Regions from separate parts of the Shewanella sp. BJSY2023SW007 genome, predicted to be linked through region 3. Evidence: predicted binding sites of a transcription regulator. Region 3 holds the regulator's gene; each other region holds the start of a gene.
What was found. Region 3 encodes sigma-54, which starts transcription at its own class of promoters, with help from an activator protein. Its sites were predicted from a motif close to GTTGGCACGNNNNTNGNNT; they were not measured.
Positions count from the first base shown of each region.

Region 1: a site for sigma-54 is predicted at 2,633-2,651, ahead of ACMHXE_RS01290 (TorF family putative porin). Genes of this name have one in related genera too.
Region 2: a site for sigma-54 is predicted at 1,443-1,461, ahead of ACMHXE_RS02375 (YccF domain-containing protein). Genes of this name have one in related genera too.
Region 4: a site for sigma-54 is predicted at 1,968-1,986, ahead of ACMHXE_RS14175 (flagellar hook-length control protein FliK). Genes of this name have one in related genera too.

Region 1 is NZ_JBKORL010000005.1:11,692-16,027, forward strand. It holds gene ACMHXE_RS01280 (putative bifunctional diguanylate cyclase/phosphodiesterase) at 1-847, shown strand, start outside; gene rimK (30S ribosomal protein S6--L-glutamate ligase) at 933-1,838, shown strand; gene ACMHXE_RS01290 (TorF family putative porin) at 1,862-2,554, opposite strand; gene ACMHXE_RS01295 (HU family DNA-binding protein) at 2,820-3,092, opposite strand; gene ACMHXE_RS01300 (hypothetical protein) at 3,266-3,661, opposite strand; gene ACMHXE_RS01305 (DUF4240 domain-containing protein) at 3,781-4,290, shown strand; gene ACMHXE_RS01310 (hypothetical protein) at 4,297-4,336, opposite strand, start outside.
Region 2 is NZ_JBKORL010000008.1:43,372-47,707, forward strand. It holds gene ACMHXE_RS02365 (hypothetical protein) at 5-241, shown strand; gene ACMHXE_RS02370 (1-aminocyclopropane-1-carboxylate deaminase/D-cysteine desulfhydrase) at 243-1,181, opposite strand; gene ACMHXE_RS02375 (YccF domain-containing protein) at 1,530-1,937, shown strand; gene ACMHXE_RS02380 (alpha/beta fold hydrolase) at 2,003-2,779, opposite strand; gene ACMHXE_RS02385 (M14 family zinc carboxypeptidase) at 2,772-3,800, opposite strand; gene ACMHXE_RS02390 (substrate-binding periplasmic protein) at 3,853-4,336, opposite strand, start outside.
Region 3 is NZ_JBKORL010000105.1:13,333-17,668, reverse strand. It holds gene lptA (lipopolysaccharide transport periplasmic protein LptA) at 1-137, shown strand, start outside; gene lptB (LPS export ABC transporter ATP-binding protein) at 134-862, shown strand; gene ACMHXE_RS18850 (RNA polymerase factor sigma-54) at 958-2,421, shown strand; gene hpf (ribosome hibernation promoting factor) at 2,453-2,740, shown strand; gene ptsN (PTS IIA-like nitrogen regulatory protein PtsN) at 2,743-3,186, shown strand; gene rapZ (RNase adapter RapZ) at 3,183-4,037, shown strand; gene ACMHXE_RS18830 (HPr family phosphocarrier protein) at 4,024-4,299, shown strand.
Region 4 is NZ_JBKORL010000084.1:12,301-16,636, forward strand. It holds gene fliH (flagellar assembly protein FliH) at 1-30, shown strand, start outside; gene fliI (flagellar protein export ATPase FliI) at 1-1,339, shown strand, start outside; gene fliJ (flagellar export protein FliJ) at 1,462-1,911, shown strand; gene ACMHXE_RS14175 (flagellar hook-length control protein FliK) at 2,059-3,606, shown strand; gene fliL (flagellar basal body-associated protein FliL) at 3,673-4,197, shown strand; gene fliM (flagellar motor switch protein FliM) at 4,224-4,336, shown strand, end outside.

The DNA.
Region 1 (4,336 bases), on a different contig from region 3:
CCGTAATCAGATCCAGTTTTATTCCGAAGAGTTGGCCAGGGAGGTCAGGTTTCGTAACCGTATCGAGATGGGACTGAGAACTGCGCTGGAGCGGGATGAATTCAGGGTCTTTTATCAGGGCAAATTTGATGCAATTTCCGGCGAGCTTTTGGGAATGGAAGCCTTACTGCGCTGGCAACATCCGGAAGATGGCCTGCTGGCGCCCGACAGTTTTCTACCGATAGCCGAAGAGATAGGCTTGATTGATGAGATAGGTGAGTGGGTGTTGGCACAGGCCTGCGCGCAAACCGTCGAGTGGCTGACGATGCTGGCTCCGGTAGGAAAGCAGTTATCTGTGGCGGTTAACCTGTCACCGTCGCAGATCATTCGCGAAACCTTGTATCAGACCATAGTCAGAGTATTGCAGCAAACCGGGCTGCCGGCATCGCAGCTGGAGCTGGAACTCACCGAAAATGCCCTGATTGAAGAACCGCTGGAGCTGGCCAAGGTGTTGGAGCGGATTGCTGCCTTGGGGGTAGTGTTGTCTTTGGATGACTTTGGCACCGGCTTTTCGTCCCTTGAGCACATCAAATATTTTCCTATCAATGTACTGAAAATCGACAAGAGTTTTGTGGCTTCGGTCGAACAGGATGAACGTGGCAAGCGTTTGTTGTCTGCCTTGATTAATTTTGCCAACGGTTTTAACGTGGTGTCTGTGGCTGAAGGTATAGAGACTGAGGCGCAGGCGCAGTTTTGTCGTGAGCGGGGCTGCAATCTGTTGCAGGGATATCTTTATTGTCGGCCGATTCGGCCCGTGGATTTTGAAGTGCAGCATATTTTACCTTTGCTGGCTGAGGGGAATGTTTGATTTTGCTTGCCTATTGGCAAAGTATGGTCAAAGATGCCCCCTCTTTTTTGCTGGGCCATAACTCTCTTTACCGGGTCTTCCAAACATGAAAATCGGTATCCTTTCTCAATTTCCCGAGCTCTATTCTACCCGCAGGCTGGTGGAAGCCTGTGAGGGGCGTGGTCATCAGGCCTTGGTGATCAATCCACTCAACTGTTATATGAACATCAACTCGGTGCAACCCAGTATTCATCTTGAAGGTGAAGAGCTTGCCGGTTTTGATGCCATTATCCCGAGGATCCATGCCAGTGTGACTTTTTATGGCTGCGCCCTGGTTCGCCAGTTTGAGATGATGGGGGTGTACGCCGCCAATGATTCCATCTCCATTGCCCGCTCAAGGGATAAGCTGCGGGCACTGCAGTTGCTGTCCCGCAAAGGGGTGGGCATGCCGGTCACAGGCTTTGCCAGCAAGCCGGATGATATTCCGGATCTTATCGCTATGGTGGGTGGGGCGCCGCTGGTGATAAAGCTTTTGGAAGGTACCCAGGGAATAGGTGTGGTGCTGGCAGAAACCAAAAAGGCCGCCGAGAGTGTGATAGAAGCCTTTTTGGGGCTTAAGGCCAACATTCTGGTGCAGGAATATATCAAAGAAGCCAACGGCAGTGATATCCGCTGCTTTGTGGTGGGTGATAAGGTGGTTGCGGCCATGAAACGCCAGGGGCCGGAGGGCGATTTTCGCTCCAATCTGCATTTAGGCGGCAGCGCCGAGAAGATTAAGATTACCCCTCAGGAGCGCAAGACAGCCATTGATGCGGTTAAGGCGATGGGGCTGGCTGTGGCCGGGGTGGATATTCTTCGCTCCGAGCGTGGCGCCTTGGTGCTTGAAGTCAATTCAGCTCCGGGTATTGAAGGTATAGAGTTGACCACAGGTATCAAGGTGGCCGAGCCGATAGTGGAACATATCGAAAAAATGGTTGCCGCCCGTAAACGCAATCGACCTGTCATCGCCTGATTGCGCCTCGGGCTTTCCCATCCTTAGAATTCGAACTCATAGACATAGCTGAGCACTATCTTGGCATCGTCGTTCGGCCGATCCGTATCGGCCACCATAAAGGAGACAGAGCCTATTCCTGTCTCCTTGCTGATGGCCAGATGGTAGTCGGCGTAGTCGGAAACTCCAAACCAGCTCTGCACCACATCACCGTCTGAATAACCATAGTGTGCCGTCAGCGTCACGGTTTCCGTGAGGGGATAACTGAAACCTGCGTGGATATAGCTTAAATCCTTATTATCCAGCGGCGCTTTGGCTACATCATCACCAGCGTTAACCACTTTGGCATAACCCAGCTCAAACCACTTCCAGCTGAGAGTCAGCGCCAGCTCACCAAAGTCGATATCGCCTTCGGCATCCGGGTAGCCATAGTAAAGATAGCCGATGTCATAGCCAAAGTCTTCGCCTATGCTGCCGGAGTAACCGCCGTAAAAATCGAGCTCGTAACTGGTGTCATCACCAAAGTCGACATTGGAGGCCCAGGTGCCCAGGTAAAAGCCTGTATCGTGGCTATAGTCTATACCACCTTGAACGGCGACAGAGTCATCCGTCTGGGTAACCCCACGCCACAGATAGTTGGAGGTGGCTCCTATATTCCCTGATACAGTCGCCTGGGCTTCGCCGGCCAGCAACAACAGACCTGCGATAACTGACATTGAAAACTTGGTGTGTTTCATTCTCATCCCCTCAATGGTTTGGATTCCGAAACCGGTAATAGCGACCGGCGCAGACACTCGTTATTGTCTGTGCGGAATGAGCGAATCTTGTGCCAAGTTTAAATAGGCATTAAATACATGTGGTTAGCTTTTGAATATAAAGGAGGTTAATGAAATGTTGCGTTTAAATGGGGCGTTTTGCCCTTTTTTTGTGCAGTTGAGTGTTGGGCACGACAGGCAATAAAAAACGCCTCATTATGAGGCGCTTTCATCCGTGAAAAGCGGCTTAGTTGACGCTGTCACGCAGTGCCTTACCGGCCTTGAACTTGGGAATCGTAGCGGCAGGGATCTGGATCTCTTTACCGGTTTGCGGATTACGGCCAGTGCGGGCCGCGCGGGTTGAGGTTTCGAAAGAACCAAAGCCTACGATGGAGATTTTAGATCCTTCTTTCATGGCATCAGTCACTGCTACTTCGAACGACTTGAGGGCGCGGGCAGCTTCTGCTTTGGACAGGTTTGCATGTTCTGCCATTTTTGCGATCAGTTCAGTTTTGTTCATCTGGAGCGTCTCTTCTTTCCGTCGATTGAATTATTATTGCCCATCTAACATGCCATAAGGTTTTTGGCTTGAAAAGGCCTTTCAGCGGGCTTCTTGAGCTTTATTTGTTATTTTTTAACCAAAATTATACAAATTTGTGAGCTGGGCGCCGATTTCCTTAAATTCAGTGCGATCTAGTCAGATTTTTCCTGTTGCAAAAAGCATTTTGTGTTGGCGGAAAAAGCCACCCAATACTGGAATAACAGTAAGGCCAACAACACAGCCGCCAGCGGCAGCAAGGGGATATTGCGCCCAGCCAGCTCAAGTTTGACATCTTCAGGTGTTATCTGCAGTGCCATCAGTGCAGTAGCGGCCAATGCCAGCAGCCCCAGAGTCTGGATAAAGAGATAGATACGCAGTGCCCACAGCGACCAACTTGTACGTAACACTATGCCCACCAATACTGGGATGACTCCCAAGGTAAATAGATCTATTGCCCCCGTACTGATGGTGCGCCACAGTGCTACCCCGGCCAGTACCAGATAGAGGATGCAAAGTAGTACCAAGGGTATTGGTCTTGAAATGGACATAAATGACTCCTGTGAGAAATTGGCCTAAGTCTATGGAAAGCCCTGGAGTGAGTCCAGCCGGATTTTAATCGCTTTTTCCGGTAAAATGAGCGCTGACATTTTTGGCAGGATAACACTCAATGACAGAAGAGCAGTTCTGGGAGCTGGTCAGCCGCGACTATCCCGATCAGGACCAACAGCAACTCCAGGCGCGTTTGACCGAAAAACTGCAAAGCTTGAGCGATGATGAACTGGCAGAGTTTGATAAACACTTTGCCCGGCAGCTCCGGCTGAGCTACAGCTGGGATCTTTGGGGCGCTGCTTACATCATCGCCGGAATCGATTCAGATTATGGCTTTGCCGAGTTTCGCAATTTCCTGGTGACTCTGGGAAAGGAGCGTTATCAGGCGGCCTGCAATGCAGCGGATTCGTTAGGGGAGCTGGAAGTTTGGCCACAATTGAATGGTTATGCCTATCCTTTTGTTGAGGAAATAGATCTGTTGGCCGGCCAGTTATACGAGACTCGTACCGGGAAAGAGTTACCGTTTGTGCCTTCGGGGCTGAGTCAGCCCAAGGGTAAGCGTTTCAACGATCAGCCCAAGGCTCTGCGTAAACTGTACCCCAAGCTCTGTGCCCGTTTTCCTTTCTAAGCAGGCTTAGTCGTTGCGCATCTGTTCACACTGAAAGCCCTGACGG
Region 2 (4,336 bases), on a different contig from region 3:
AGCGATGCGCTCATTGCTGAACGAGATCCGGCGCTGTATTCCGCTAAATTTGCCGGAAGCCAGCCTATGCGGCGGGAAATGCCTGGGTTGCTCCAAGAAAATGCTGGAGATGTTGGACACCGAGGTATGCTTTTGGGAATCCCGTCTCGATGACGAGGTGCCTGGGCTTGCCGATCTCAAATCCTTGCAACGCTTGGCTGAGCGCACTCATAAGATCCTCAAGCGTAACCAGCTGGTCTGAATCAGCCGTATTTACGCCTGTATCTGGGAAGCATGGACTCATTGCCAAGGAGCCCCCCCTGATGCAGATACAATACCTGGCTGCGGCCCTCACGTCGCAAGAAGTCGAGCAACACTTGCCAGCCGAGCGGATCGTACAAAAGCTCAAAGCGGATACCGCTTTGCTCCAGCTCTTGCCAAAGTTGGTAAAACTCGGGGTAACACTTGCCAAAATGATACTTACGCTCGGGTGTAACAATAGTTGGATGCAATGCCTCATCGGGCGATAACTCAAGCAACTGGGTCTTGAGGTAACTGTCTCCGCCGACCACGGCGCAGGTCAGCACTTCAATATCAGCCTGTTGCTCACAAAAATACTTCTGTAGAAACAGTGCCGTTGTACCAGTCCCCGATGGCAGAAACAGTTTGAGATTAGCGATAGCCTGTTGCTGCTGCCACTGTAAAATCTCGGCGCCCAACTGAGCCACGCCGTATTCGGCATAACTACAGCGGCCCCCTTCGGGAACAAACAGGCTGTGCTCACACTCAGGCACAATATGCTGCCTGACAAAGTCCTCCAGGGTCATGCCGGTCATCAACTCGGCCTTGGGCGTATTCTTTACGGCAATCACCCGTGCGCCCAATTCCAACGCGGCGCGATAGTTACCCAGGGGTTGCTGCTGCAACCATTCCGGCAGGTGATCCACATAAAAGTCCAGCTGCCAACCTTTGAGTTCGGCAAGCGCCGCCATAGAGTAGAGTGAGTTGGCCTGGGCCGAGCCATAACCTATCAGGCGCTTGATACCGGGAAAGTCGTGGTCGAGGAAATAACGGAACTTGCGCGCCTTATTACCACTGAAACTGGGATGAAGCAGATCATCGCGCTTGATAAACAGCTGATGGCCTCGAAACTCAAAGGCTTGAACCGGGGTTTTATCCAGTTTGAAATCGGCTAAAGACATGGCAGTGGCGATATATTTCAAGGCTAAGGTGTGTAAAGGATGGCTATTGTATGTGTTTGCCGCCAAGGAGGACAGGATTCAGGCCACAAATCCTCACAGGCACCAGTTGGCTTTATGCCAACCAAGTGATGGCTTGGAGGCTAATCCATTGCGGCTCCCCTCCGTGATGATTATCGCTACTTATTGGTATAAATCACCAATCGCCGCCATCCGCCTAGGCTCATAAATAGCAATATCCAATATTATTCAACAGGTTATAATTATGGCACGCTTCTGGCTATTACTCGAAATATCCCCAAGCTTTACAGCAAAACTGTGCGGCTGATCCGCCATTTAAAGGAGCACTCAATGGCTATTTTGCGTCTTATTTTTAATATTGCCTGGTTTATTCTTGGCGGCTTTGTCATGGGACTAGCCTGGTGGTTTGTCGGCTTGCTCTGTTTTATCAGTATCATAGGTATCCCATTCGGCCGCGCCTGCTTTGTCATAGGTGAACTGGCATTCTGGCCCTTCGGTCAAGAACATATCAGCCGCGAAAGGCTCTCTGGCCGCGAAGACTTAGGCACCGGCGCCCTGGGTATGGTCGGCAACATCATCTGGTTCCTGCTGTTCGGAATTTGGCTGGCGATAGGCCATCTGACCCACGCCCTGGCCTGCTTTGTCACCATCATAGGCATACCTTTTGGCATTCAGCACCTGAAACTGGCCTTGCTCTCTTTAACGCCCATAGGCAAGACAGTGGTCGCCTCTCATTAATCACAAAGCCCAGGTCGGATATCTGCTTCGATTTCGACCTGGGCTCCGGCTTTACCCAAGCAAGTCTAAGACGTTTGTCGACTCAAGCGCTGCACCAACTCCAACAATAACTCAGGCCTATCCAGCGCCACATCATGGCCGCAGCGGCAAAAAGGAACCGGCTTTTGCCGATATTTACCTGCCAGGCGAACGCTGCACTTGGGCGAAACCAGGCGGTCATCACAGCCATAAACAATGGTCGCCGGCACCCACAGCTTAGCTGGAGAGCGAAAGCGGGCCGAGGCAACAATTTGTCGCAGGCCATTGGCGAGTGTGGTTTTGGCCTCAAGCGCCAGTTGGCTCCAGTGACGGCACAGAGGCTTGTCTTTGGCATGGGCAAGGCTGGTAAGCGCAAGAATCGTCGCCTCGCGCCATTGAATGCCCTCGCCTTTGACTCTGGAGCACAGGGCGTGTAGCAGGGCTTGCAGCCGAAATCTCTGATACCAAGGCGAAAGATCGGCGGCGCTGCTGTTGAGCAATAACAGCCCCTCAATCTGAAATTCCTTTTGGCAGCCGACTTCAGCGTCATTTTTCCCGGCAAGTGCCATGGCCACCATAGCGCCCATGGAGATAGCCAATATTCGGCATTTACCCACCTTGCGTCGCAGCAGTTCATCTGCAACAAAGTCGGCATAATCCTGAATAGCCCAGGGGCTGGTATCCGACACCCTATCGCCATTTCCAGGCAGATCGATGAGCTCCACCCTAAACCCCGCCGCCAGGAGATTATCGGCAAAGGCTTGCCAATGACGTTTATCCCGCATCAAGCCGCGGATCAACACCCAGGTTTGCTGCTCAGTCATGACTTGGTTTCTCCGCCGCTTGTGGATACCAAAAGTTTCGTGCCTGATAATCCAGGTGATGCCGATGAAGTTCAGGCAGTTGCTCCAGTACCTGAGCATACCCCACATCGAGCAAAAACTGCATCAGGGTAAAGTGGCGCCGTAAAATACGCTGCAGCCTGTGCTGCTTTTGAGGATTGAAATAACCGGAGAAACGCAGCAATTGTCTGGGGTTCTTTTTGACCCAGGCCCAGGAGCCCATTTCCAGCGTTAGGGGCAGGAAAGGCACTTTGGGGTTACTACTGACCAAATAATCCCAAATATCACCGTGGGTGCGATAGAAGCGGCTTTGGGGCGCAATATGATAGTGACAATGATGGGGGTAGCTCATTTCGAACAACTGCTTTAAATGATACACCTCCCCCAAGCGGGCAAAAAGCGTATCCTTACAGGCAAAGGGAAACCAGATATGGTCCACCAGGCCAAAACCTGAGTGGGCATCAAGCACAATCAAGCTGCTGCCGCGCGCCATAAGTTCATTACTGTAGTCAATTATCGCCCGGGTCTCGACTTCCAATTGATTGCTACGGCCCCGATACCAGGGAAGATGGCGGGAAAGCCGTTGACCGCCGACCATAAAAGTCACTGAGCCGCGGGCATCTATGGGAGCATTGCGCATCAAATCGACCCCATTGCCATTGGCGCGGGTTCCCCGGATAAGGCCGATGGGATTCAACACAGGTACAAACGCCAGCCGTATCTGGGTTAGCATCAGCTGCAGATGTTTATCCCAACTGCAGCGGGTCAACAGGCTGCCAAGAAGCGCCAATATCACCTGGCTGCCGATACGCTCTACCCCATGAACGCCGCCGACGAACAGCACAGTGGGCACCCTGGCGTTTGGGTTTCCCAGCTCCAGCGCCCGCACATCGTGCGTCTTATCGGCAAAGCCGACTTGGGCCAAAGACCGAGCATTCAAGTGTTGTTGGTATTTATGCTCCAGCTCGGCAAGCAGCTCAAGCTCATAGGCACTTTCTGTCACAGACCCGTCCATCTGGGGTAAAGTGCTCAATTTAACCGCTTTGGATGACAACTCAATGATACTTTAAGTGTTGCTCCAATATGCTCTTGGCATCAATTCGGGCCAATCCCTGGTCGAAAATATCCCGCCAACGTTGCCCCTCTTCGGAATTTCGAAAAGCCACCAGCAAGCCTTTGCTGGCCAGCAATTGCCGATTCAGTTTAAGCTTGCCCTCCAACTCTTCCATCCCCTGTTGCCGCAGCAGATAACGATAAACATTGGCATCGATCACCACGGCATCAATTCTGGCGGCCGCCAATTTGCGAAGGTTTTGTTCATCGGAATTGGCCAGCTCGAAGGGTTGCCGGCCTGAGTCCATGGCCCGATCCAGGCTCTCGGTATTAACATAATCCTTGACCACCCCGAGATTGTAACGCTGCAAATCCTGCAACTGTTGCCAGCTCACGGGCCGCTGGACTTGCTCCACCAAGGCCAATTGACTAAAGCCCAATGGCTTGGAAAAGATAAACTTATCGCTTTGGTGATAATACTCGGGA
Region 3 (4,336 bases):
AGATAGTCTACGACATCAACAAGCAACAGCTTGAAGCGGAAAGCAGCGGCAAAGGCCAAGACAGGGTAACCACTGTTATCCAGCCGGAAAACTATCAGGATCTCAACAAGAAAGAACAGCAGCAGGAACCGCAATGACCAGCACCCTGACGGCACAAAACCTGGCAAAGAGTTACAAGAAGCGCAACGTAGTCAAAGACGTCAGCCTATCGGTCAACACCGGCCAAATCGTCGGGCTGCTGGGCCCCAACGGAGCTGGCAAGACCACCACCTTCTATATGGTGGTTGGGCTGGTACAAAGTGACAAGGGTCGTATCTTCATTGACGACGACGAGTTGACCTTGGATCCCATGCACCTGCGTGCCCGTAAAGGCATAGGCTATCTGCCACAGGAAGCCAGTATTTTCCGCAAGCTGTCGGTGCATGACAACATCATGGCCGTGCTGCAAACCCGCAAAGAACTCAACAGCGACGAGCGCGAGGAACAACTCGAACAGCTGCTGGAAGAATTCCACATTACCCACATACGTGACAGCCTGGGGATGTCCCTCTCCGGCGGTGAACGCCGCCGGGTGGAAATCGCCCGGGCATTGGCCGCCAATCCACAGTTCATTCTGCTGGATGAGCCGTTCGCCGGTGTGGATCCCATCTCAGTTATCGATATCAAGAAAATCATCGAACAGCTTAAGTCCCGCGGTTTGGGGGTGCTGATCACAGACCACAATGTTCGCGAAACGCTCGACGTTTGTGAGCGAGCCTACATTGTCAGCCATGGGCAGTTGATCGCCGAGGGCACACCCGCTGAAATCTTGGACAACCAGCAAGTGCGTGCTGTGTACTTAGGCGAACAATTCAGGCTATAGTTAGGATCATGTCATCCGGCGGCAATTCCGGGTATTATAGTTTGTTATTATTGAATTTTTTCCTTGAAAAATAACGAGTAGGGATTAGCGGTATAATGAAAGCGTCACTCCAGCTCAAACTAGGTCAACAGTTGACCATGACACCTCAGTTGCAGCAGGCCATTCGCCTACTGCAACTGTCGTCCCTTGAGCTGCAGCAGGAAATCCAGGAAGCCTTGGAAGCCAACCCTCTGTTGGAGATGGCCGAGGACAGCCAGGAGGAACAGATTGACGACAATCACAAGGAAAACGACGCCGGCGAACTGAGCGCCAAGCAGGAAGATGGTTCCACAGTAGAAACCTCAGAGGCATTGAACAATGAGTCTATGCCGGATGAATTGCCTATGGATACCACCTGGGATGAAGTCTTTACCGCCGCCAGCGCCTCAGGGCCAGCCATGGGCCGTGAAGATGATATGCCCTTTCAGGGGGAAACCAGCGAAGGTCTCTATGAACACCTGGAATGGCAGAAGAACCTGACCCCGTTTTCCGATACCGACGACGCTATTGCCACCGCCATCATAGATGCCATCGACGAGCAGGGCTATCTGACCCAGAGCACAGAGGAGATCCTCGAAGCCATGGGTAACCCTGAGATTGAGCTCGATGAAGTCGAAGCGGTACTCAAGCGGATCCAGCACTTCGACCCTGTCGGCATCGCCTCCAGAGATCTGCGCGAATGTCTGCTGATCCAGTTGCAACAGTTCAACGCCGACACCCCGCATCTGGCCGATGCCCGCTTGTTGATCGACGAGCATCTGGATCTCATCGCTACCCGCGACTTTCGCACCCTGATGCGCAAGACCAAGCTCAAGGAAGATCAACTGCGTGACGCCATCAACCTTATTCAGAGCCTCAATCCCCGCCCCGGTTTGCTGGTGCAGCCGATGGACGAGGAATATGTGATCCCGGATGTCAGCGTCTGGAAGAAGAACGGTCGCTGGGTGGTAGAGCTCAATCCGGACTGTATGCCCAAACTCGGGATCAACCAACAGTATGCTGCCATGGCCCGCAGCGCCCGCAGTCAATCAGACAGCCAGTTTATTCGTGGTCATCTTCAGGAAGCCAAATGGTTTATCAAGAGCCTGGAGAGCCGCAACGACACCCTGCTCAAGGTGGCCAACTGCATAGTGCAGTTCCAGCAGGGATTTTTCGAATATGGTGAAGAGGCCATGAAACCCATGGTACTCAACGATATCGCCGAGGCGGTCGAGATGCATGAATCGACCATCTCCAGGGTCACCACTCAAAAGTATATGCATACCCCCAGGGGAATATTTGAATTGAAGTACTTCTTCTCCAGCCATGTCGGTACCGAAGATGGCGGAGAATGCTCTTCCACGGCGATCAGGGCTTTTATCAAGAAGCTCGTGGCGGCGGAAAACCAGAAGAAACCTTTGAGCGACAGCAAAATGGCACAACTTCTGGCAGAACAGGGAATCAACGTTGCAAGACGCACCATAGCCAAGTATCGCGAGGCTATGATGATACCACCGTCGAACCAGCGTAAGAGTTTATAAATCCACAGTTGGAAATTGGAGGAATCTTTCTATGCAAATCAACCTGACAGGACATCATATCGAGATCACCGACTCACTGCGTGACTATGTGGAAAGTAAGTTTTCGAAACTTGAACGCCATTTCGAACAGATCAATAATGTGCACGTTGTGCTCAATGTACAAAAACTGCAACAGATTGCCGAAGCCAAGATCAACCTCACAGGCGGCGAAGTCTATGCAACTTCTGAACATGCCGACATGTATGCCGCCATCGACGTTCTGATTGATAAATTGGATCGTCAGGTCATTAAACACAAAGAAAAGCTGACAAAACACTAACGATGGAACTGAGTACCATCCTGCGGCCGGAGTGCACTACCTGTGCCACTCCGGGCAGTAAGAAAAAGGTACTGGAGCTAATTAGCGATCTCGCCAGCGCCCAGTACCCCACCCTTTCCTCTCAAGCGATTTTTGAAAGCCTTTTGGCCCGCGAAAAGATGGGGAGCACAGGTATAGGTAATGGTATTGCGATTCCGCATGGCCGGCTGCCTGATATCACAGAGCCGATTGCCGTGCTGGTCAAATGCGAAGAGCCTATCGCCTTCGATGCCATAGACAACCAACCGGTGGACATACTATTCGCTCTTCTGGTGCCCGCAGATCAATGCCAGCAACATCTGAGTACCCTGTCTGCCATGGCTGAAAAGCTCAGCGATAAGGCAATACTCAAGCAGTTGCGTAAATCCCGCGATGAAACAGAACTCTATCAGGTGATCACAGGATGAAACTCGCGATAGTCTCAGGCCGCTCCGGTTCCGGAAAATCCGTTGCCCTCAGGGTACTCGAAGACCTGGGTTACTACTGTGTGGATAATCTGCCCCTGCCCATGATAGGCAGCCTGCTGGAAAACCTCCGCGGCAGCAATGATCTGGTCGCCATCAGCATAGATGTGCGCAACATGCCGGATCAGGAAAAGGTGCTGGAAAAACAGTTGGCGGCGCTGCCGGAAAACACCCAACTGACCAGCTTCTTCCTCAACGCCTCCGATAAAGTACTCCTAAAACGCTACAGCGAAACCCGCAGACTACACCCTCTATCCAAAAGCACTGTCTCGCTGCAGGATGCCATCAAGCACGAAGGTAAACTGCTGGAGCCCATGTCGAAACTGGTGGATCACTACATAGATACTTCGGCACTGAATATCTATGAACTCAGTGACAAAGTGCGAGAAATTCTGCTGGGCAGCGTCGACAAAGAGTTGGTGATCAACTTCGAATCATTCGGCTTCAAGCACGGCATGCCCCAGGAAGCCGACTTCATGTTTGATGTGCGCTTTCTGCCCAACCCCCACTGGGAACCGGCGCTCAGGCCGCTGACCGGGCTGGATGAACCGGTGCAGGAATTCCTTATCCGTCAGCCATTGGTGAACAAGTTTATCTGGCAGATAGAAAATCTGCTGGAAACCTGGCTACCACACCTTGAGCGCAACAACCGCAGCTACCTCACCATAGCCATAGGCTGCACCGGCGGCCAGCATAGATCTGTCTATGTCGCCGACCAGCTGGCCAAGCGTTTTGGCAACAGCAAACACAAGGTACAGGCCCGTCATAGAGAGCTGGGCAATGGCAAAGGTTGAACGGGAAGTCACCATAGTCAATAAACTGGGCCTGCATGCCCGCGCCGCCACTAAGCTGGCGGTGCTGGCCAGCGAGTTCGAAGCCGATATCACTCTGATCCAAGGCGAGAAAAAGGCCTCGGCCGCCAGCGTGCTTGGGCTCTTGATGCTGGAAACCGGTCAAGGCAAAACCATACGCCTTATTGCCGAAGGCCCGGATGCCGAACCGGCGATGGATGCCATCTGCGCCCTGATCAACGCCCGTTTCGACGAAGCCAGCTAAAGCCTTAGCGCTGCACTCTTTGTTTCTATAACTCCCC
Region 4 (4,336 bases), on a different contig from region 3:
GCAGCAGCGCCGAAGCCAACTGCTGAGTGAACTCAAACACTTGGCTGAAAAGCAGGCGCCGTTTCAAGCGGTTGCCAGCGGCCAGTTGGTGCGGGTGGTTGGCCTGACGCTGGAAGCCAGTGGTTGCCGGGCGCCGGTTGGTAGTCTCTGCGCCATAGATACTATGGCGGGTAAGCTTATTGCCGAGGTGATAGGTTTTGACGATGAGCTGCTGTATTTGATGCCGGTGGAAGAACTCAGGGGCGTGCTGCCCGGCGCCAAAGTGATGCCGCTCGGTGAGCAAACCGGGCTCAGTGTTGGTTTGAGTCTTCTTGGTCGGGTGCTGGACGGCAACGGCCAGCCGCTTGATGGTATGGGCGCCCTGCACACAGACGAACAAGCCTCGCGCCACAGCCCGGCAATCAACCCCTTGGCCAGACGGGCGATTACCGAACCGCTCGATGTAGGCGTCAGAGCCATCAACGCCATGCTTACCGTGGGCAAGGGCCAACGTATGGGGCTCTTTGCCGGCTCCGGCGTGGGTAAGAGTGTGCTCCTTGGCATGATGACCCGCGGCACCACGGCCGATATTATTGTGGTTGGCCTGGTGGGGGAGCGTGGCCGGGAGGTGAAAGAGTTTATCGAAGAGATCCTGGGCGCCGAGGGGCGGGCCCGCTCTGTGGTCATAGCCGCCCCGGCCGATACCTCCCCCTTGATGCGCCTTCGCGCCTGCGAAACCTCGACTCGGATAGCCGAGTATTTTCGCGATCTCGGCTATGATGTTCTGCTGTTGATGGATAGCCTGACCCGTTACGCCCAGGCGCAGCGGGAAATCGCCCTGGCGGTCGGTGAGCCGCCGGCAACCAAGGGGTATCCGCCTTCGGTATTTGCCAAGTTGCCCCGTTTGGTGGAGCGCGCCGGTAATGGCGGTGAAGGGCAGGGCTCGATCACTGCCTTCTATACTGTGCTTACCGAAGGGGACGATCAGCAAGATCCCATTGCCGATGCCTCGCGGGCTATTTTGGATGGTCACATAGTGTTGTCACGGGCCTTGGCCGACTCTGGGCATTATCCGGCGATAGATATTGAAGCTTCCATCAGTCGGGTGGCACCTATGGTGATAAGCGAGGGGCACCTGGAAGCGATGCGACGCGTCAAGCAGGTTTATTCGCTCTACCAGCAAAACCGGGATCTGATCTCCATCGGTGCCTATTCCCAAGGCTCGGATCCGCGTATCGATAACGCCATACGCCTGCAACCCGCCATGAACGCCTTTTTGCGGCAGGGGATGCGCGATGCCATCAGTTTCAGCGATTGCCAGCAGATGTTGGGGCAGCTTGCCGCCCAATGTAAGGTGTAATGCTATTGAGTGCGGGAGTTTGCGTGCTCGACAAAAATGCAGTGACAATAGGGGAGCCTGATCTCAATAGAGCGCCGGGTTAAGGCCCGCAAGGCAGGCAATTTTAAGGAATAGTATTACAGATGGCGAAACCCGATCCTTTGCACACTGTGTTGAAATTGGCGGTCGAAGCCGAAGAGCAGGCGGCACTGCAGCTTAAAGCTGCGCAAATGGAATGCCAGAGGCGTAAGTCTCAGTTGCAGGCGCTGCAGGAATACCGTCTCGACTATATGAAGCAACTCGATGCTCAGCAGGGGCAGAGCATTGGCGCCTCCTATTACCAGCAGTTTCATCGATTTGTGCGTCAGGTAGATGATGCCATAGGGCAACAACTTGCTGTGGTCGCCGAGGCCGATAAGCAGCGGGGCTATCGGCAGCAACATTGGCTGGAGAAGCAGCAAAAGCGCAAGGCGGTGGAGATGTTGCTGGAGAAAAAAGCTCTGCAGGCCGAAGCCAAAGCTGCCAAACAGGAGCAGAAACTGATCGATGAGTTTGCTTCCCAGCATTTTTTCCGTCGTAAGCTCAAGCATTGAGCCCATTCCGACATCCATTCCCGGACAATTCCTTGAGAATTCATTCTATATTTTTTGTTGGCGTGAATTTTGCTTTGTTTGAGACAGAGACATTAATTCTGACTCGGCCTATCTTTATCATTGAGGGCCTAGGTGCTGGAGGAAGGCATGCAGCAGTTATCCAATATCCTGTTCGGCAATGCAGGCAGCAAGGGAGTGGCCGCTACAGATGCGCTGCAATCAACTGATAACGAAGCTTTTTCTGCTGCTTATCAAGAGGCGCAGACTAAATTCTCATTCGACTCGCAAGGCGTTAAGCCGACATTTCCCGGCGGCAGTCTTGACAGTGAAAACTTCCATGCAAAGCAGGCTGTCGATGTCTCGCTCATTTTGGGGCAGATAGCCATGGGCAAGAACTTGCCGTCTGAAGACGGCACTATGGTCAACACTATGGCCACCAATATGGCCACCGAAGTCGATGAGCAAAGTCTGCTAACACAGATTGCCGCACTTACCGGGCTCAAGGAAGATGAGATCAAGGCCATGTCTCCCGAAGAACAGATACAGCTCCTGGAAAACCTTAAACAGAGTGGTGTCGAGCTTGGCATGTTAGCGACAGATAGCCTGGAAGGCGTAGAATTGATTACCGCTGACGAAAGCGACGAGAGTGAACAAGACAGCGCCCAATTGGCCGCTGCTGATGAGAAAGCGGCAAATAAAGGCGATAGCAAAGCCGAGGATGAAACCATAGATGCTCCTTTACTGGCTCTTGACAAGACGGCTGCAACGGCGGACAAGGCCAGGTCTCAGCAAGGCGAGCGACAAATGGGTTGGGCGGATGCTGATAAGTCAGTGCGTAAGGCGGCGACTCAGGATGGTATGGCTGCTGTGGCTCGTGAAGCAGTGCTTAATGCCGCTGAGGAAAAGAGTGACAAGATCTTGGCGCAAAGCGCAATTGCCGATAAGGCCAAGACAGATACTGCCGGCAAGTTGGACGCTGCGGTGGCCGCGGCGGCAACGTCTGTTGGCGCTGACGGCAAGAGTGACAAAGCTACGGCCAAGGATGTTCTGGCAGGCGTGCTGAAGGCGGAGGCGAAAAGTGTGCAGAGCGCTGCCGAGGTACGAAGCCCTGTGAGTGACGCCATACATCAGGCGCTCAAGGGCGATGCGGCATCAACCCAGACAGATATCAGTCCATTTCAGCAACAGCTGCATCAACAAGGATTACAGCCTCTCCAAAGGGGAGAGATGGCCCAATATCAACTGTCATTGAGGCAGGGGATGGAGCAATCACTGCAAACCGCCGATATGGTGCAGCGTTTTGCCCCCGTGATGCGGCAACAGTTGATTGCCATGGTCAGTAATGGTGTGCAACAGGCTGAAATTCGTCTCGACCCACCTGAGCTTGGTGCCATGATGGTCAGGGTTCAGGTGCATGGTGATCAGACTCAGGTGCAGTTCCATGTCACTCAAACTCAAACCCGGGACATGCTGGAGCAGGCCATGCCCAGGTTGAGAGAAATGCTGCAGGAGCAGGGAATGAACCTGGCCGATAGTCATATTTCCCAAGGGGGGCGTGAGCAAGGTGAGCAGCAAGGTGGCAATGGCGGTGCTTTTGCCCAGGAGACTGCCAACGGTGAAATTTCCGCCGAAGAAACGGTACAAAGCACAAATCACACAACAAGTTATGGCTCGGGTATAGATTATTACGCCTGAGCAGGTAACCTATAGGGATGGCATTTTTCCGCGGGCAGTGCGGTTGATTAAGGGATAGGAAAGAGGATGGCAGAGCAAGAAGAGCTTGAGCTGCAAGAGGCGCAGGCGCCTAAAAGTAAAAAGAAACTCTTTATCTTCGGTGGCATAGGTCTGGTGGTGTTGCTGCTGATTGGCGCTGGCTTGTGGTTTTTCCTGGGAGGCTCAGATGATTCTGTGAACGATGCGGCCAAGGGTGAGCAGGAAACCGAAGTCACTCAGGTCAACGACAGCAGGGAAGCCTTCTATGTCGCTATGCCCAGGCCGTTTCTGTTTAATTTGCCGGGAGCCAATCGCTCCAGGCTGGTGGAGATCAAGGTGCAGCTTATGGTGCGGGGCAGTGATGACGATGTCACTATCAGGAAGCATGTTCCATTGATTGAAGATGCACTGCTGACTACCTTCAGTGGTGCCGATGTCGAAAAGCTCAGCAGCCAGGCGGGTAAGGATGAGCTCAGGCAGTTGGCGCTGCTCAATGTGCAAAACACGCTGCAACCGGTGACAGGCCGAAAAGTGGTTGAAAAAGTGCTGTTTACCGGCTTTGTGATGCAGTAACAGGGACAAGAGGCGAAGGCAATATCGTGAGTGATTTATTAAGCCAAGACGAAATTGATGCGCTGCTGCATGGCGTGGACGACGTCGAAGAAGATGATTCGCAGGAGTCGACTCTTGAAGCTCAGTCCTATGACTTTTC